DNA from 3 places in the Cupriavidus sp. Agwp_2 genome. Region 3 is predicted to be linked to each of the others. Evidence: predicted binding sites of a transcription regulator. Region 3 holds the regulator's gene; each other region holds the start of a gene.
The links. Region 3 encodes LexA, which represses DNA repair genes until DNA is damaged. Its sites were predicted from a motif close to ACTGTATNNNNATACAGT; they were not measured.
Positions count from the first base shown of each region.

Region 1: the regulator LexA is predicted to act here: its motif matches at 3,545-3,562, upstream of LPA45_RS01330 (ATP-dependent helicase).
Region 2: the regulator LexA is predicted to act here: its motif matches at 2,227-2,244, upstream of recA (recombinase RecA).

Region 1 covers NZ_CP088083.1:281,785-288,313, forward strand. The annotation lists gene LPA45_RS01325 (class I SAM-dependent rRNA methyltransferase) at 152-1,348, shown strand; gene LPA45_RS01330 (ATP-dependent helicase) at 1,380-3,491, opposite strand; gene LPA45_RS01335 (TlpA disulfide reductase family protein) at 3,657-4,190, opposite strand; gene LPA45_RS01340 (thioredoxin fold domain-containing protein) at 4,309-4,845, opposite strand; gene LPA45_RS01345 (hypothetical protein) at 4,985-5,617, shown strand; gene LPA45_RS01350 (LysE family transporter) at 5,700-6,359, shown strand; gene LPA45_RS01355 (hypothetical protein) at 6,431-6,529, shown strand, end outside.
Region 2 covers NZ_CP088083.1:557,755-564,283, forward strand. The annotation lists gene LPA45_RS02620 (sensor histidine kinase) at 1-1,403, opposite strand, end outside; gene LPA45_RS02625 (response regulator transcription factor) at 1,470-2,159, opposite strand; gene recA (recombinase RecA) at 2,399-3,454, shown strand; gene recX (recombination regulator RecX) at 3,560-4,027, shown strand; gene LPA45_RS02640 (DUF2889 domain-containing protein) at 4,233-4,940, shown strand; gene sucC (ADP-forming succinate--CoA ligase subunit beta) at 5,031-6,197, shown strand; gene sucD (succinate--CoA ligase subunit alpha) at 6,297-6,529, shown strand, end outside.
Region 3 covers NZ_CP088083.1:2,216,034-2,222,562, reverse strand. The annotation lists gene LPA45_RS10460 (hypothetical protein) at 284-562, shown strand; tRNA gene LPA45_RS10455 (tRNA-His) at 665-740, shown strand; gene LPA45_RS10450 (hypothetical protein) at 896-1,345, shown strand; gene LPA45_RS10445 (hypothetical protein) at 1,382-1,552, opposite strand; gene lexA (transcriptional repressor LexA) at 1,666-2,322, opposite strand; gene LPA45_RS10435 (asparaginase) at 2,612-3,604, shown strand; gene rpsF (30S ribosomal protein S6) at 3,715-4,089, shown strand; gene priB (primosomal replication protein N) at 4,167-4,466, shown strand; gene rpsR (30S ribosomal protein S18) at 4,470-4,748, shown strand; gene rplI (50S ribosomal protein L9) at 4,780-5,232, shown strand; gene LPA45_RS10410 (replicative DNA helicase) at 5,429-6,529, shown strand, end outside.

The sequences.
Region 1 (6,529 bases), 1.9 Mb from region 3:
GGAGAGGGCAGGCCCTGGCATACCGACACGCGTTGCTTCGTTGACGCTCCCGCCGCCCTCTCCCCCAACCCCTCTCCCGCAGGCGGGAGAGGGGAGCCCGCCCGCAGGCACGGCAACGCATCCGCTGCGGCATGCATTTTCCCTGATCGACATGAACACCATCACCCTGAAACCCGGCAAGGAAAAATCCCTGCTGCGCCGCCACCCGTGGATCTACGCGACCGGCATCGCCACCACCGAAGGCCGCTGCGAGCCGGGCTCGACCGTGACCGTGCGCGCCGCCGACGGCCGCTTCCTGGCCAAGGCCGCCTACAGCCCCGAATCGCAGATCCGCGCGCGCGTGTGGACCTTCGACGAGAACGAGCCGGTCGACCACGCGCTGTTCAAGCGCCGCGTGGCCGCGGCCATCGCGTACCGGCGCCAGTGGGTGAAGGACAGCGACGCCGTGCGCCTGATTTTTGGCGAATCGGACCGGCTGCCGGGCCTGATCGTCGATTACTACGGCAATGGCGCGCAGGGCCAGCTGGTGTGCCAGTTCAATTCCGCCGGTGTCGAGCAGTGGAAGACCGCGATCGTGCAGGCGCTGGTCAAGGAAACCGGCTGCCCTAACGTCTATGAGCGTTCCGACGCCGCCGTGCGCCAGCGCGAAGGGCTGGAGCTGGTGACCGGCGTGCTGGCCGGCGCGGAGCCCGATCCGGCGCTGTCGGTGACCGAGCATGGCGTGCGTTATTACGTCGATGTGCGCAACGGCCACAAGACCGGCTTCTATGTCGATCAGCGCGACAACCGCAAGCTGGTCGGCGACCTGGCCGAAGGGCGCGAGGTCCTGAACTGCTTCTGTTATACCGGCGGCTTTTCGCTGGCCGCGCTGCGCGGCGGGGCCAAGTCGGTGACGTCGATCGATTCGTCGGGCGAAGCGCTGAAGATCGCCGCGGGCAACGTGACGCTGAACGGGTTTGAGCCGGAGCGTGCGGCCTGGCTCGACGCGGACGTCTTCAAGACACTGCGCGAATTCCGCGCGGAAGGGCGGCAGTTCGACCTGATCGTGCTGGACCCGCCCAAGTTCGCGCCGTCGGCACAGCATATCGACCGCGCCGCGCGGGCTTACAAGGAAATCAACCTGGTCGGTATGCAGTTGCTGCGTCCGGGCGGGCTGCTGTTCACGTATTCGTGCTCGGGGGCGATCAGCATGGAATTGTTCCAGAAGATCGTGGCGGGGGCGGTGACGGATGCGCGGGTGGATGCGCGCATCCTGCGCAGGCTGTCGGCGGGCACCGATCACCCGATGCTGGCGGCGTTCCCAGAAGGCGAGTACCTGAAGGGGTTGTTGCTGGAGAAGGTGGCGTAAGCCAGCAAATTGCAGGCGGCGAGGCTGCAACTCACCGCCACATATTGCGCATCCGACTGGCCAGGTCCACCGGCGCCAGCGCCGGCTTTGCCTTCCCTTCGCCTGGCATCGGCGGCGGCGGCCATGCCCGGCTGTGGAAATTCGGCATCACGCGATTCGGAATGAACCGCGTGCGCGACGCATACACATGCCGATCGCCAAATCCCACCTGCTGGTGCACGTAGAAGCGCTGCGGCACGATGACGTCCAGATGGTCCTTGGCCCGCGTCATCGCCACATACAGCAGCCGCCGTTCTTCCTCGATCTCTTCCGTCGTGCCCGTCGCCAGATCGCTCGGCATGCAGCCATCGACGGCATTGAGCACATACACGGCCTTCCACTCCTGCCCCTTGGCCGAGTGGATGGTCGACAGGATCAGGTAGTCCTCGTCGCGCGACGGTACGCCGGACTCATCGCTGGATGCGCTGGGCGGATCGAGCGTCAGTTCCGTCAGGAAGCGCTCGCGCGCGCCGTAAGTGGCGGCGATGCGCTCCAGCTGCTGCAGGTCGGCCTGGCGCGCGGCGGCGTCGTCGTGCAGGCGTTCGAGGTGCGGCGCGTACCAGGCCAGTACCTGCTCGAATTCCGAGGGCCACGGCGAGGTCGGCGCCATCAGCGCGCGCGCCAGCGTCAGCAGGTCTGCCCAGGCGGGCGCGGCGGCCGGCGGCGGCTCGAATTCCTGCAGCGAGAACAGCGGCTCGGTGGCCAGTGCCATGGCGTCGAGCACGCGCGCCGCGGTCTTCGGGCCGATGCCCGGCAGCAGTTGCAGCGTGCGGAAGCCGGCCATGCGGTCGCGCGGGTTTTCCAGCCAGCGCACCACGGCCAGCACGTCTTTCACGTGCGTCGATTCCAGGAATTTGAGCCCGCCGAACTTCACGAACGGGATATTGCGGCGCGCCAGCTCGATCTCCACCTGCGCGCTGTGGTCGGCGGCACGGAACAGCACCGCCTGCGCCATTAGCGCCAGGCCGGCCTCGCGCCGCGCCAGCACCTGCTCGACCACGTAGCGCGCCTGGTCGGCCTCGTCGTTGACGACGATGATGCCGGGCTTCTCGGCCGACAGCCGCTCGGACCAGAGATCCTTGGTATAGCGCTCGGCAGCCAGCCCGATCACCGCGTTGGCTGCCTGCAGGATCGGCTGCGTGGAGCGGTAGTTCTGCGACAGCGTCACCTGCTGCGCGTGTGGTGTGAACTGTTGCGGGAAATCGAGGATATTGCGCACGGTCGCGCCGCGGAACGCGTAGATCGACTGCGCATCGTCGCCGACCACGGTCAGGCCGCGGCCATCGGGCCGCATGGCCAAGAGGATCGACGCCTGCAGCGCGTTGGTGTCCTGGTATTCGTCGACCAGGACATGGTCAAAGCGGGCGCCCATGTCCTGCGCGATGGCGGGCTCGGCCATGGCCTGTGCCCAGTACAGCAGCAGGTCGTCGTAGTCGAGCACGTGCTGTTTCTGCTTGGCCTCGACATAGCCGGCAAACAGCGTGCGCAGCGCATCGACCCACATGGCGTAGCGCGGAAACTGCTGCTTGAGCACGACTTCCAGCGGCGCCTGCGTGTTGACCACGCGCGAGTAGATCGACAGGCAGGTCTCTTTCTTGGGAAAGCGGCTGGCGGTCTCGGACAGGCCCAGGTCGTGGCGCACCACGTGCATCAGGTCGGCGGCATCGCCGCGGTCGCTGATGGTGAAAGCGGGCGACAGGCCCAGGGTCTCGGCGTACTCGCGCAGCAGGCGCGCGCCGATGGCGTGGAAGGTGCCCGACCATTGCAGCGCCGCGCGGCCCGCGCCGGTCTGCGTGCCCAGCGCCTGGTCGACGATGCGCTCGACGCGCCGGCCCATTTCGGCGGCGGCGCGGCGCGAGAACGTCAGCAGCAGGATGCGGCGTGGATCGGCGCCGCCCAGCACCAGGTGCGCGACCCGGTGCGCCAGCGTGTTGGTCTTGCCCGATCCCGCGCCGGCGATGATCAGCAGCGGGCCGTCGCTGCCGTGCTCGACCGCCGCGCGCTGCTCCGGGTTGAGTTTGGACAGGTAGGCCGGGCCTGCGTCGGCCGCATCGGGGGCAAGGGCGGATGCGAGATCCGCGGCGGGGGCAAGGTCCAGTGACACAGGCAGCAAAGAGGCAGGGGGAAAAAGCGGGCAGGGCAAAAAAGCTGGCGCTAACTGTATATCCATACAGCCCCGCAGTGCAAGCCGCTTCGCGCGGGATCGGGCACGAACCAACAAAAAAGGTGCTCGATGAGCACCTTTTCCTGGATGTTGCGGGCGACAGCGTTACGCAGACTTTGCCAGCGCGCCATCAAGCAGCTTGTGCAGCGCATCCCACTCGGGCTCGCCGACATAGCGCTTGAGGATGCGGCCCTCCTTGTCGACCACGAAGGTGGTCGGCGTCAGCTGCACATTGCCGAAGGCCTTGGCGGCGGAGCCGTCCGAATCCATTGCCACCTTGAACGGCAGCCCGCGCGTCTTGGCGTAGTTCATCACGTACATCGGCGGGTCATAGTTCATGGCCACGGCGACGAATTCCAGCCCCTTGCCCTTGAACTGCTCGTAGGTCTTGACCATGTCGGGCATTTCCTTGATGCAGGTGGCGCAGCTGGTGGCCCAGAAATTGACCAGGTAGACCTTGCCCTTCAGGTCGGCGGTGCTGAGCTTCTCGCCCGACAGCAGCGTGAACGTGGCGGCCGGTGCGGCATTGGCCGGCGCCAGCGCGCGGTAGCCGAACCAGCCCAGCAGCGCCAGCACGACGATGGCGGCGACGATGGGCCAGGGCTTGCGGGAGGACTTGGCGGGAGCGGAAGTGGTCATGGAAGGCGGGGAATGCGAATTCTCTTCGGGCAACGCCACATTCTAATGCCGCTGGCGCCGGGGCGCTGCGCGGAGCCTGGGTGCGGCAATCTGCCGCAATGCCGGCGGTGACCGTGATTCAACGCCGGGTGGCGACGGCGGCGCGTGCCTGGTCCAGCGCCTGTTCCAGGTAGGCGCCGTAGAAGTCGGGCTGCATGCCGCGCAGCGGGCTGGCGGCGGCGCGGCCCTGGCGATCGAGGAACAGCACCGTCGGCGCCACCCGCACCTGGTGCGCCCGCGCCCAGTCGCGCGCCGTGGTCACGGTACCGTCGGCGTCGCGCAGCGGCGTGACGGCGGTCAGGTCCAGCTCGCGCACCGCGATCTCGCCGGCGGCAGCCTGCGGACCGAGGTAGTTGCGGCGCACCGCATCGCAATAGCCGCATCCGGGCATCGACACCAGCAGCACCAGCGGCTCGCCGCGCTGCGCGGCTTCGGCGCCGTGAGCGCCCAGGTCGGTGGCGGCAGGCAGGTGCGCCGTGCCCGCGGCCAGCGCCGTGCCGGCGGCTGTTGCCAGCAGCGCGCACGTGGCCAGACGGAACAGTGCGGTCCGGGCTGGTAGCGCTGGTAGCGCTGGTAGCGATGGCAGGGCGAGGCGGGGCAGGGTGGGGGCAGGCATGCGGTCAGGAAAAACTGTCAGGCGGCGCACCATGCACCGGGGCGCCGCTTCCGCGATAATACCGGTTTCCGCCCGCAGGCTCTGGCGGCCGCCAGAGCCGCTCCATGGCCTGCGCGCGCTGTCCGCCACACGCTTCCCCATGCGTCCTCTTCCACCCACGCCGAGCCCTGCCGCTTTCATTCGCAGTCTCGCCCCCAGTCTGGCCCGCAGCCCCATGATGCGCTGCGCCGCCCTGTGCGTGGCGCTGGCCCTGTGCGCCTGTTCGCCCCGCTATGACTGGCGCACGATCCAGTCCGGCGAGGGCGCCTATGCCGCGCTCTATCCGGGCAAGCCCAGCAGTGCCGCGCGCGACGTCACCATCGCCGGCCGCAAGCTGCCGATGACGATGGAGGCCGCGCGCGTCGACGACACGCTGTTCGCCGTGGGCGTGGTCACGCTGCCCGCCGACGACGAAGGGCTGCGGCGCGAGGCGCTGGCGGCAATGCAGGCGGGGCTGCTGGCCAACCTCGGCACGGTCTCGGGCGAGCCGCCGCGCACGCGGCCGGTCACGATCACGACCGCCGACAAGCCGGGGCGGCCGCTCGCCGGCGTCGAAGTGCAGGCCAGCGGCGTGTCGCCGCAGGACCAGGCGCCACGGCGGCTGACCGCGCGACTGGTGGCGGTGGGCGCGCGCGCCTACCAGGCGGTGGTGCTGGAGTCTGGCGACGCCGCGCGCGACCAGCGCCAGGCCGAGCAGGTGGAGCAGTTCCTCGGCGGCTTCCATCCGTTCTGAGGCCAGGCACCGCGGGAGCACAAGGTTTGCGCCGTGGCCGCGGCAATGCGGCGGCGGCAGTTGTCGTCAAAGGAGAATCGAAATGCGTTGGGAAGTGTGGCTGGCTTATTTCGCCGCGTGCTGGGTGATCGCGGTGTCGCCGGGATCGGGGGCGGTGCTGTCGATGAGCCACGGCCTGTCATATGGCTTGCGCAGGACCAGCACCACCATCTTCGGCCTGCAGACCGGGCTGGTGATCGTGCTGCTGATTGCCGGCGGTGGCCTGGGTGCGCTGCTGCTAGCCTCGGAGCAGGCATTCATGGTGGTCAAGACCGTGGGTGCGCTGTACCTGATCTACCTGGGCGTGCAGCAGTGGCGCGCCAAGGTCGAGAGCGGCGCTGACGGGGCCGCTGACGGGGCCGCGGGCGCCGGACCCGTGCGCGTGTCGGTCATGAGCGCGCGCCGACGGTTCGCCACCGGGCTGCTGACCAACGTGACCAACCCCAAGGGCATCATCTTCATGGTCGCGGTGCTGCCGCAGTTCATCGACCCCAACCACCCGCTCGCGCCGCAGCTGGCGATCCTGGCGCTGACCATGTGCTGCGTTGACCTGGCGGTGATGCATGGCTATGCGCTGCTGGCCTCGCGCATGCAGGGCCTGTTCCGCAATGCCCGCGCGGTGCGCTGGCAGAACCGCTTCTTCGGCAGCGTGCTGATGGCGGTGGGCGCGGCGCTGTTTTTCGTGCGCCGGCAGCACGCCTGAGCCGCGACACTGGCGCGTGCGCGCCGGGTTTGCTTCAATGAGGGAGTGCCCCCGGTCACGGAGACCCTCGTATGCCCGTCTCGCCGAACCCCCGCGCCGGCGCGCGCGTGATGCCGCGCCATACCGTGCCCCCGGTGGAAGAGCCATCGCCGCCCGGCGTGCCGCCTGAC
Region 2 (6,529 bases), 1.7 Mb from region 3:
TTGGTGCCGAGCACCCGGTAGAAGCGCTCCATTACGCGTTCGCGCTCGGCCGGCGCAATGCCTGGGCCGGTGTCTTCCACGTCCAGATAGGCGAACGGCTCGAAGGCATCGGCGCTGACGCGCACCGTCGCGTGCCCGCCGCGCGGCGTGTAGCGGATGGCATTGTCGAGCAGGTTGTTGAGCATCTCCGTCAGCATCAGCCGGTTGCCGAGCACCGTCACCGGATGGTCGTCCGCTTCCAGCCCCAGGTCGATGTCGCGCGCCCAGGCTTGCGGCAGCCATTCCTTGACTACCTCGCGCGCCAGGGCACCCAGGTCCAGTTCGCCCATGCCGCCGGTGCCCGCCAGGTTTTCCATGCGCGCCAGCGACAGCAGTTGGGTGACCAGGTGCGCGGTGCGCTCTGAGCTGCCGGCGATCTGGGCCAGCGAGCGCCGCAGCTCTTCCGGCGACTGCTCGCGCTGCGCCAGCTCGGCCTGCATGCGCAGCCCCGCCAGTGGCGTCTTCATCTGGTGCGCGGCATCGGCGATAAAGCGCTTCTGCGTCTGCACCGACTGGTCCAGCTGCGCCAGCAGGTCGTTGAACGATCCCACCAGCGGCGTGATCTCCTGCGGAGCGGCGCGTTCGTCGATGGGGCTGGTGTCGCCCGGGGTGCGCGCGCGGATGCGCTGCTGGATCGCGGTCAGCGGCGCCAGCCCGCGCGAGAGCCCGAACCACACCAGCACCACCGCCAGCGGCAGGATCACGAACTGGGGCAGGATCACGCCCTTGATGATCTCGTTGGCCAGGCGCGCGCGCTTGTCGAGGGTTTCGGCCACCTGCACCAGTACCGGCTGGTTGCCGCTGACATTGCGCAGGTCGATGTAGGTGTAGGCTACCCGCACGTCGTTGCCGGCGACGCGGTCGTCGCGCAGCGATACCAGGCCGGCGTGGCCCTGGTCTTCTTCCGACGGCAGCGGCAGGTCATGGTCGCCGGCAATGTATTCGCCGCGCTTGCCGACCACCTGGTAATAGATATTGTCGGTCTCGTCCGCGCGCAGGATTTCGCGCGCCGACAGGGGCAGCTGCAGGGTGACGCGGCCGTTGACCTCGCGCAACTGCTGCGACAGCACGATGGCGCTGGCTTCCAGCGCCCGGTCGAACGGGCCGTTCGCGATCGACTTGGCCACCAGGTAGGTCACCGCGATGCTCATCGGCCAAAGCAGCAGCAGCGGCGCCAGCATCCAGTCGAGGATCTCGCCAAACAGCGAGCGCGGCGCGGGCGTGGCGGTGCTTTCCTCCAGATGCGGCAATGCGTCGGCCAGTTCCTGGTCGGCGGTGCCGGGCATGGCAGGGGACGCAGCGGCAGGGGAGGGTGGCGGCACGGCGCGGTGCGCGCGCCGCCAGCGCAGTTGCAGCAGGCTCATCTCGACGGTGGTCGCTCGGTTGCGGTCGTGCTCGCCTGCAAGGGTGAGGCTAAGGCGCGGCTCGCGTCAATGCTGCGCGGCCACGGCCGGCTGGAATTTCTCCAGGCAGTAGCCCAGGCCACGTACCGTGGCGATGCGGATGCCGCCCACCTCGATCTTCTTGCGCAGGCGGTGCACATAGACTTCGATGGCGTTGTTGCTGACTTCTTCGCCCCACTCGCACAGGTGGTCGACCAGCTGTTCCTTGGACACCAGCCGGCCGCAGCGCGTGAGCAGGATTTCCAGCAGGCCGATCTCTCGCGCCGACAGGTCGAGCATCTGCTCGTTCAGGTAGGCGATGCGGCCGACCTGGTCGAAAGCCAGCGGCCCGTGCCGCATCAGCGTGGCGCCGCCGCCGGCGCCGCGGCGCACCAGCGCGCGCACGCGGGCTTCCAGTTCGGACAGCGCGAAAGGCTTGGCCATGTAGTCGTCGGCACCCAGGTCCAGGCCCTTGACGCGTTCGTCGACGCTGTCGGCCGCGGTCAGGATCAGCACCGGCAGCATCGCGCCGCGCGCGCGCAGGCGCTTGAGCACCTCCAGGCCGGACATGCGCGGCAGGCCCAGGTCCAGGATCAGCAGGTCGAAAGTCTGGGTCGACAGGGCCGAGTCGGCACCCAGCCCGTCGGCAACATGGTCGACGGCATAACCAGAGTGACGTAACGAGCGCGTCAGCCCATCGGCCAACGTGTCGTCATCTTCGGCGATCAGAATACGCATGGTTGTCTCCACCTGGCCGGCATAGCCGGGCGCCCGCGGAACGGGCGCGATGGGGCTTGCCAAGCATACTGTTTTTTTATACAGTACCCGCACATTCCGCTGGGGCCGCCCGGGATGCTTCCTGACTGATGTTTCCCGGATGGCGGCCGCGCAGACAGCCGGGCCGGCGCTGGAGCCGGCAAAAGCCGGTGCCGCGCCACATGCGGCCTATTTATACACCATTTGATTCAAGGACGACCATGGACGACAAGAAGGCAGGTGCGGGCGTGAGCGCCGAGAAGCAGAAGGCGCTTGCCGCCGCGCTCTCCCAGATCGAGAAGCAGTTCGGCAAGGGCTCGATCATGCGCCTGGGCGACGGCGAGGTCGAAAAGGACATCCAGGTGGTCTCCACCGGTTCGCTCGGCCTGGACATCGCGCTTGGCGTCGGCGGCCTCCCGCGCGGCCGCGTGGTCGAGATCTATGGTCCGGAATCGTCGGGCAAGACCACGCTGACGCTGCAGGTCGTGGCCGAGATGCAGAAGCTGGGCGGCACCTGCGCCTTTATCGACGCCGAGCACGCGCTGGACGTCAGCTACGCCAACAAGCTGGGCGTGAACGTCGGCGACCTGCTGATCTCCCAGCCGGACACCGGCGAGCAGGCGCTGGAAATCACCGACGCGCTGGTGCGCTCGGGCTCGATCGACCTGATCGTGATCGACTCGGTGGCGGCGCTGGTGCCCAAGGCTGAAATCGAAGGCGAAATGGGCGACTCGCTGCCCGGCCTGCAGGCCCGCCTGATGAGCCAGGCGCTGCGTAAGCTGACCGGCACCATCAAGCGTACCAACTGCCTGGTGATCTTCATCAACCAGATCCGCATGAAGATCGGTGTGATGTTCGGCTCGCCGGAAACCACCACCGGCGGCAACGCGCTGAAGTTCTACGCCTCGGTGCGCCTGGATATCCGCCGCATCGGCTCGATCAAGAAGGGCGACGACGTCATCGGCAACGAGACCAAGGTCAAGGTGGTCAAGAACAAGGTCTCGCCGCCGTTCCGCGAAGCCTTCTTCGACATCCTCTACGGCCAGGGTATCTCCCGCCAGGGCGAGATCATCGACCTCGGCGTGGACGCCAAGATCGTCGAGAAGTCGGGCGCGTGGTACAGCTACAACGGCGACAAGATCGGCCAGGGCAAGGACAACGCGCGCGAATACCTGCGCGAGAACCCGGACATCGCCGAAGAGATCGAGAACAAGGTGCGAGTGGCGCTGGGTGTGGTACCGACCAACCCGGTGGCTGCGGAAGCGCTGGAAGGCTGATCGCGCCGGCGCGCAAGACGCAACACGATTGCAGCAGCCGGAAGGGGCCGGAGCATCAGCCGATGCGCCGGCCTTTTTTATTAGGGATTTTTCACCAAGCCGCCAATGGCCCCCCGCCCCCCGCTTTCCCTGAAGGCCCGCGCCGTCGGCTACCTGTCGCGCCGCGAGCACAGCCGGGCCGAGCTGGCACGCAAGCTGGCGCCCCATGCCGAGTCGCCGGAACAACTGGAGCAGTTGCTCGATGCGCTCGAGCGTGAGAACTGGCTGTCCAACCAGCGCTTTGCCGACAGCCTGGTCCATCGCCGCGGCGCCCGCTATGGCACGGCCAGGGTGATGCAGGAAGCCAAGACCCACAAGCTGGGCAGCGAACAACTGGGCGAACTGCAGGAAAGGCTGCGCGCCACCGAGACCGAACGTGCCCGCGAAGTCTGGCGCAAGCGTTTCGGCGTGCCGCCAGAGTCGCCAGAGGCCCGCGCCAAGCAGATCCGCTTCCTGGTGGCGCGTGGATTCTCGCGTGGGGTGGTCAGCAAGATCATCCAGGGCGCCGACGAAGCGTACGGCGACGACGAGTAAGCATCTGCGTGCGGTATCGTCCGCAATTGACGGGCCATTATCTGCACTGCCCTCAGGGTATTCGCGCGCCAGTCGGCCGACAATGCGGCGCGACAGTCGCCATACAAGGATGTTCCCGGGCAAACCGGCGCGGCATGTTAAACTCCCCAAGTTATTCGGTGCTCCGGCGCCGCCGTTCCCAAGCCCCCAGTATTCCAGCCTGGCCATGCCTCTGTCCCAGCCCGTCAACCGCTCCCTGCGCCATCGCCGTGCCATTACGGCCGAGGCGTACCAGAGAGAGGACGGCCTGTGGGATGTCGAGGTGCGCCTGACCGACACCAAGCCCCGCGATATCGAACTTGCCGGCGACCGTATCCGCCCGGTGGGCCAGCCCCTGCACGACCTTTGGCTGCGCGTCACGATCAACGAGGACATGACGGTGCTGGATGCCGAGGCCTGCTCTGACTGGGTGCCGTATCCGTCGCAATGCGACACCATCGGCCCGGCCTACCGCAAGCTGATCGGCCTGAACCTGCGCAAGGGCTTTCGCAAGGCCGTGCGCGAGCGCCTGGCCGGCATCAACGGCTGCTCCCACCTGACCGAAGCCGCCGGCGTGCTGCCCAGCACCGCGATCCAGGCGTTTGCCGGCGAAGTCATCAGCATCCGCGACAACGGCGAGGACGATCCGAATCCGGAGCCGCCCTATCAGTTGAACGGCTGCCACGCGCTGCGTTTCGACGGCGAGGTGGTCCGTGAGTTTTACCCGCGCTGGTATGGTCACCAGCCGACGCCCAAGGCAAGGGCCGAGGCCGCACCTGCCGTCGCAACCGCGCCTCGGGCGCCCGCCGTGGCCAATGGCGACCGCGGTGGTCAAGCCAACGACGACGGCAATGACGCTGTCCCGGCCGACAGGCCAACCGGCACTTCCGGCTGATTCTCAGGATCAGCCAGCAAGACGAGAGAGTTCGTCTCCTTTTTCAGATTCTTCCCTCTACCTTTTACGCCTACCCGAAAGGAAACACGCATGAATATCCATGAGTATCAAGGCAAGGAACTCCTGCGCAAATACAATGTGCCGGTTCCGCGCGGCATCCCCGCGTTCTCGGTTGACGAGGCCCTGAAGGCCGCAGAACAGCTCGGCGGCCCGGTGTGGGTTGTCAAGGCGCAGATTCATGCGGGTGGCCGCGGCAAGGGCGGCGGCGTCAAGGTTGCCAAGAGCATCGAAGACGTCAAGACCTATGCTTCGAACATCCTGGGCATGCAGCTGGTCACGCACCAGACCGGTCCGGAAGGCAAGAAGGTCAACCGCCTGCTGATCGAAGAAGGCGCCGACATCAAGAAGGAACTGTACGTTTCGCTGGTGGTGGACCGCGTTTCGCAGAAGATCGCCCTGATGGCGTCGAGCGAAGGCGGCATGGACATCGAAGAAGTCGCTGCCCACACCCCGGAAAAGATCCACACCCTGATCATCGAGCCGTCGACCGGCCTGACCGACGCTGACGCCGACGACATCGCCCGCAAGATCGGCGTGCCCGACGCTTCGGTTGCCCAGGCTCGCCAGGCCCTGCAAGGCCTGTACAAGGCGTTCTACGACACCGACGCTTCGCTGGCCGAAATCAACCCGCTGATCCTGACCGGCGAAGGCAAGGTCATCGCGCTGGACGCCAAGTTCAACTTCGACTCGAACGCGCTGTTCCGTCACCCGGAAATCGTGGCCTACCGCGACCTGGATGAAGAAGACGCCAACGAAATCGAAGCCTCGAAGTTCGACCTGGCCTACATCTCGCTGGACGGCAACATCGGCTGCCTGGTGAACGGCGCCGGCCTGGCCATGGCCACCATGGACACCATCAAGCTGTTTGGCGGCGAGCCGGCCAACTTCCTCGACGTGGGCGGCGGTGCCACCACCGAGAAGGTGACCGAAGCCTTCAAGCTGATGCTGAGCAACAAGAACGTGCAGGCCATCCTGGTCAACATCTTCGGCGGCATCATGCGTTGCGACGTGATCGCCGAAGGCGTGATCTCGGCCTCGAAGGCCGTGTCGCTGAACGTGCCGCTGGTCGTGCGCATGAAGGGCACCAACGAAGATCTCGGCAAGAAGATGCTGGCCGAATCGGGCCTGCCCATCATCGCCGCCGACACGATGGAAGAAGCCGCCCAGAAGGTGGTGGCCGCTGCCGCTGGCAAGTAAGCCGTCGCACGAACGCAACCATACGCGAACGCGAGCCGTGCGCAGGCGCTCCCTTGAGCCCCTGTGCGCGCGGCTCGTAGAAAAGCAAAGGATTACAGCATGTCGATTCTGATCAACAAAGACACCAAGGTCATCACCCAGGGCATTACCGGCAAGACCGGCCAGTTCCACACCCGTGGCTGCCGCGACTACGCCAATGGCAAGAACGCCTTCGTAGCAGGCGTGAACCCGAAGAAGGCCGGCGAAGACTTCGAAGGCATTCCCATCTACGCCAGCGTCAAGGACGCCAAGGCCCAGACCGGCGCTACCGTGTCGGTCATCTACGTGCCGCC
Region 3 (6,529 bases):
ACGTCCAGGCATTGTTCTCATGCTCCATCCTCGCAATATTCCTGAAAATGGTTTGGCCATGACCAATGCGCGAGGTTCCAGCGAACCTTGCTGTCAAACCAAGCAAACTGCGGGGAAGGAAGCAAGAGCCCTGCAGGGGTAGGGGCTTTGCACGCCATATGCTGTGCCGCTTGGTGACTTGCCGCTATGGTCTGTCGCGCCTGCGCGCTGTGGCCCCGTCTGGCTAGCTGGCCTGCGTGCTACGATTCTTCGCATCGCCACAGGCGAAGGGACGGCAGTAAGCGTGGAAAAAGCGAACGCAAACAACGAAGAGTCATTCGGCGAGGTGTTTGAGGACTTCAGGCTGGTCTGGGTCGCCGAGCAACTGCAGGACGGCAAATGGACAGCGCGCTACTGCTGGCACCACGGTATCTCGGAAGGCGCGGGCAGGGCGCTGCAGGAAGCCGTCCTCAATGGCAAGTCACGCCGGCTGCTGGGCCACTTCGACACCGAGGCAGAGACCATCGAAGCCATCAAGCAGGCGGTGTTGCTGGAGGCCAAGTGGCACCGGCCCAAGGCGTGATGCAGATTCTGAAAAAAATTTGTGCGGGATACTAGCCATCTCGAAAAAGTGTTTGTATAATCTTGGTTTTCGTCGATCAGCGCTTCGCTGATGACCTCTACGGTGGCTGTAGCTCAGTTGGTAGAGTCCAGGATTGTGATTCCTGTCGTCGTGGGTTCGAGTCCCATCAGCCACCCCAGATTGCTTTGCAAACAGCGCCTTTACGGGCGCTGTTTTGCTTTGTAGGCATGTGCGACGCGAGGCTGGTGCGGTCCAGGCTGTTTCGGCGCTGGCTGAACGCTGGTGCTCAGCATCGATGTTCGACATTAGGCGCTAGTGGAGCAGTGACTTTCCATGTCGACCCGCACGCGATCGATGTGGCTCCTGTACCATACGCGCCTTGAATTCCAAAGAGGTCGTATGTTCCTTCGAGCAGCGGTAATTGGCGCTGGCGTGGCAGTGGCCGCGATGATGGCCGGATGCGCCACCGGCACGTCGGAGAAAGATGTTCGCGCGCGCCCGCCGATGCGCTTGTTCACGCCGGCAAAAATGGCCGACGTTGCCAAATGCCTGCGCAACAATCTCGGCGATGACGCCACGGTCGTCAGCCTGCCGGCACAGAACCAGACGGAAATTCGGATCGGTCAGCTAAACGGAGCCGGCGAGTTTGCGTATGCCTATCTGATTTCGCTGACGGCGAAGCCGGATGGCACGGCGGTCGAGCTGCGCAAGACCAATACATGGTTTCCGCAGTTGACGCCTCAGGAACTGGAAACGGAAACCAAGGCGTGCGCGCGTAGCTGACGCGGGGCAGGCCGTTGGTCGGGAAACCGGACCGCTTCAGACGGCCAGCTTGTCCATGGTTTCCAGTTCGAGCATCCTGCAGATCGCGGCCATGCTGCCTACCATAGTCCGGCGCTGTGCGCCCTGATAGACGCGTACGCCCTTGCACTGGCGGAAGGGTACCGGCTTGACCGGGCGGCGGGTGGCGACGTGGTGGATTTGCGGCATGGTTGCACCTCTTTTTCAGGCAAAAGCGGGGTCAACACCCGGCAAGCCGGGCGGCGTCTGCAAAGCAATGGAAGCGGGTGGGTCCGCGCAGGCGCAAGGCCTGCCGTGCCCGGCTAGAAGCCGGAGGATCGGATCAGGCCGACCGCGATGCCTTCCAGCGAAAACTCTTCGCGCCCGGGTTCAACGATGATGTTGGCGAAGTCCGGGTTCTCGGCGATCAGCTCAATATGGCCGCCGCGCCGCTGCAGGCGCTTGACCGTGACATCGTCACCCAGTCGCGCCACCACGATCTTGCCGTTGGGCGCTTCGCTGGCGCGGCGCACTGCGAGCAGGTCGCCGTCGAGAATGCCGGCGTCGCGCATGCTCAGGCCGCGTACGCGCAACAGGTAGTCGGGGCGTTCATCGAAGACCGAGGCGTCGACCTGGTACTGGCGGTCGATATGCTCGGCGGCAAGGATGGGGCTGCCGGCGGCGACGCGGCCCACCAGCGGCAGCGTCAGCTGCAATACGCCGGGTATAGGCAGCGAGAACTGGTCCGGCATTTCTGAATCACTGCGCGAGACCTTCAGGCGAATGCCGCGCGAGGCGCCCGGCGTCAGCTCGATCACGCCTTTGCGGGCCAGCGCGCGCAGGTGTTCTTCCGCGGCATTTGGCGAGGAAAAGCCGAACTCGGCGGCAATCTCGGCGCGCGTTGGCGGGAAGCCGGTGCGGCGGATCGTATTGCGGATCAGATCGAAAATCTGCTGCTGCCGGGGTGTCAGGGTCGCCATGGGATCGCCGTTCCGTGCGGGCGCGCTGGGGGCAGGGCTGGGAGGGCTGCCCCGCAAGCTGGGGCTTTCCGCAAATCCTGCATCCGGCGCGCCGGGCACTGTATGTTTAAACAGTATGCTGTGATTTTATACAGTATCGGCGGCAGCGCAAGCAGAATTTTTTTGGTGGCGCGCGTGGACCGATCGGCCGCGGTGGCGCGGGCCCGCCGGGGGAGGTCCGCCATTACAATCGCGATTCCATCGCCCAGCGCATGCGTTTCCCTTCTTGTCTCCTGAGCCCCCAGCACCTATGACCCAATTGCCTCGCATCGTCGTATTGGCTACCGGCGGCACCATTGCCGGCGCTTCCGGCAACCCCGCCAGCAGCGCGCACTACCAGGCGGCAACCGTGCCCGTGTCGTCGTTGCTGGCGGCGGTGCCGGCGCTGAAGTCGGTGGCGCGGATCGAAGCCGAGCAGGTGGCGCAAGTCGACAGCAAGGACATGACCTTCGCGCTGTGGGCCGTGCTGGCGGCGCGTGTCGAGCACTGGTCGGCGCAGGCGGGTGTGGCGGGCATCGTGATTACGCACGGTACGGATACGCTGGAAGAGACGGCAATGGCGCTGCACCTGACCCAGGCGTGTCCAATCCCGGTGGTGATGACAGCGGCGATGCGGCCGTCCACCTCGCTGTCAGCCGACGGGCCGCTCAACCTGCTTGATGCGGTCCGGGTGGCAGCACATCCGGATGCGCGCGGCAAGGGCGTGCTGGTGGTGCTGAACCAGCAGATCCACGCGGCGCGCGATATTGCAAAGGCGCATACGTCGGCGGTGGATGCCTTTGTGTCCCAGTGCGGGCCGCTTGGCTTGGTGCAGGACGATTTCGTGCGGTTCGCTCGCACGCCCCGGCAGGCCTGGGCGATCGGGCCGATGCCGCGCGCATGGCCGGTGGTTGAGATCGTGGCGAGCTACGCTCAGCCGGGCCGTATCGCCGTCGACGCGCTGGTGCGGGCCGGCGTGGCGGGCCTGGTGGTGGCCGCAGCCGGCAATGGTTCGATCCATGAAGTGCTGGCGGAGGCCCTGGTGGATGCCGCCGCCGCTGGCGTGGCGGTGGTCCGCAGTTCGCGTACCGGTGCGGGTCACGTGGCGATCCCGCCGCACCCCAGCCCGTCAGATGGCGTTTTCGTCTCTGCGGCGGATCTGAATCCGTACAAGGCAAGGGTGCTGCTGGCGCTGGCGCTGGCGGCGGATCCTGCCCTGGCCGGCGATCCCGTGCGCCTGCAGGCGGCTTTTGCCAGGGCTTGATGCAGTGGTGCGCTTGCGCGCCAGTCCGTCGCCGAGCTATACTTTAAGGCTATTCAACCTTGCCACACCGGACTCGTGACGCCCGGGTGGCTAATCCAAAAGGAGCGTCAATGCGTCATTACGAAATCGTCTTCATCGTCCACCCGGACCAGAGCGAACAAGTGCCGGCCATGATCGAGCGCTACAAGCAGCTCGTGACCTCGCAGAACGGCAACGTTCATCGCGTGGAAGACTGGGGCCGTCGCCAGATGGCCTACATGATCCAGAAGCTGGCCAAGGCTCACTACGTTTGCCTGAACATCGAATGCGGCAAGGACACCCTGGCTGAACTGGAACACGCGTTCAAGTTCAACGACGCCGTCCTGCGCCACCTGATCGTGCAGACCAAGAAGGCCGAGACCGCTCCTTCGCCGATGATGAAGGAAGTGCAGCGCGAAGAAGCCCGCAAGGCCGCGCAAACGACCACCGAAGGCCAGCCCGCCTGAGTGCGGACTGCGGTGCGAGCCATGGCTGACAGCGTCGGCCACGGCAGCATCGATGGCAAACAGCGAGAGGCCCCGCGTTGAATCAGCTTCGGCTTGCCGCCACCCTGGCGGAACGCGATGCCCTGCGCTTTACCCCGGCCGGGGTGCCCGTCGTGAACTGCATCCTGCAGTACAGCGGCGAGGCCGTCGAGGCGGAAACGCCACGCCAGGTCGAGTTTGCCATCGCAGCGATGGGGATCGGGCCGGTCGGCCAGCGGCTTGAGCGGCTACCGCTCGGCACGCTGCTCGACTGCGAAGGATTCCTCGCTCGCAAGCACCGCAACAGCAAGGCTCTCGTCTTTCACATCACCGGATGTAAAGCATTCGTAAAGGATTGAATCATGGCATTCGTCAAACGTGACAACAAGAACAAGAAGCGCTTCCAGCAACAGAACCCGCTGTTCAAGCGCAAGCGCTTCTGCCGCTTCACCGTGGCTGGCGTGGAACAGATCGACTACAAGGATCTGGACACCCTGAAGGACTTCGTCGGCGACAACGGCAAGATCACGCCGGCCCGCCTGACCGGTACCAAGGCCCACTATCAGCGTCAGCTGGATACGGCAATCAAGCGTGCGCGTTTCCTCGCGCTGCTGCCGTACTCCGACCTGCACAAGAACTGATAGGCCCTAGGTCCGTAACGGAGAAAACACGATGCAAGTCATTCTGCTGGAAAAAGTCATCAACCTGGGCAACCTGGGTGACATCGTCAAGGTGAAGGACGGTTACGCTCGTAACTTCCTGATCCCGTCGAAGAAGGCGCGCCGCGCCACGCAAACCGCGATCGCCGAATTCGAAGTCAAGCGCGCCGAGCTGGAAAAGTCCGCCGCCGAGAAGCTGGCTGCTGCGCAAGCTGAAGGCGAGAAGCTGAACGGCCTGACCGTCCAGATCAGCCAGAAGTCGGGTGTCGACGGCCGTCTGTTCGGCTCGGTCACCAACGCCGACATCGCCGTGGCACTGGAAGGCCAGGGCTTCAAGGTCGAGAAGGCTCAGGTTCGCCTGCCGAACGGCCCGCTGAAGATGGTGGGCGACCACCCGATCAGCGTCGCGCTGCACACCGACGTGGTGGTCGACGTGACCGTGTCGGTGCTGGGCGAGCAGGTCTGAAGACCCGCTGCAGCGGTGCCGGACCCGGCGCCGCGTGAAGCACTGCAAGCAGAAAAGGCAGGAGCCCTGGCTCCTGCCTTTTTTGTTTTCCGCTGGCGCTGGCTGGCAGATGTCCGGCTGTTGTCAGGCAAGTGTCTGGCAAATGTCCGGCGTAGTGCGTCCTCCTGCCAGCGTCCCGCCGTTATAATCCCTCCCCATGAACGCGCCCGTCGCCGACCCCCAACTCGACAACCTCAAGGTCCCGCCGCACTCCATCGAAGCCGAACAGTCGGTGCTCGGTGGCCTGCTGCTGGACAACGCCGCCTGGGACCGCATTGCGGACTTCCTTTCGGAGGCGGATTTCTACCGCTTCGACCACCGGATGATCTTCCAGAGCATCGCCCGGTTGATCTCGGCCACCAAACCGGCCGACGTGATCACGGTCTACGAAATGCTGCAGGTTGCGGGTAAGGCCGAGGAGGTGGGCGGGCTGGCGTACCTGAATTCGCTGGCGCAGAACACGCCCAGCGCGGCCAATATCCGTCGCTATGCGGAAATCGTGCGCGAGCGTGCGGTGCTGCGCAAGCTGGTTACCGTGGCCGACGACATCGCCTCGGCCGCCTTCGCGCCCAAGGGCCGCGAAGTGCGCGAGCTGCTGGACGAAGCCGAGTCCAAGGTCTTTGCGATCGCCGAGGAAGGCTCGCGTGGCCAGCAGGGCTTCCAGGAAATCCAGCCGCTGCTGACGCAGGTGGTTGAGCGTATCGACGAGTTGTACCACCGCGACAGCACCAGCGACGTGACCGGCGTGCCCACGGGCTTCGTGGACCTGGACCGGATGACCAGCGGCATGCAGGGCGGCGACCTGATCATCGTGGCGGGCCGCCCGTCGATGGGTAAGACCGCGTTCTCGCTGAACATTGGCGAGCATGTGGCGGTGGAGCAGGGCCTGCCGGTAGCGGTGTTCTCGATGGAAATGGCGGGCACGCAGCTGGCCATGCGTATGCTCGGCTCGGTCGGCCGGCTGGACCAGCACCGGCTGCGTACCGGCCGGCTGCTGGATGAAGACTGGCCGCGCCTGACGCATTCCATCCAGCGCATGAACGATGCGCAGTTGTTCATCGACGAAACCCCGGCGCTGAACCCGATGGAACTGCGGGCCCGCTCGCGCCGCCTGGCGCGGCAGTGCGGCCAGCTCGGCCTGATCATCATCGACTACCTGCAGCTGATGTCGGGCTCCGGCGGCGGTGAGAACCGCGCGACGGAAATTTCAGAAATTTCACGTTCGCTGAAGGGTCTGGCCAAGGAACTCAACTGCCCG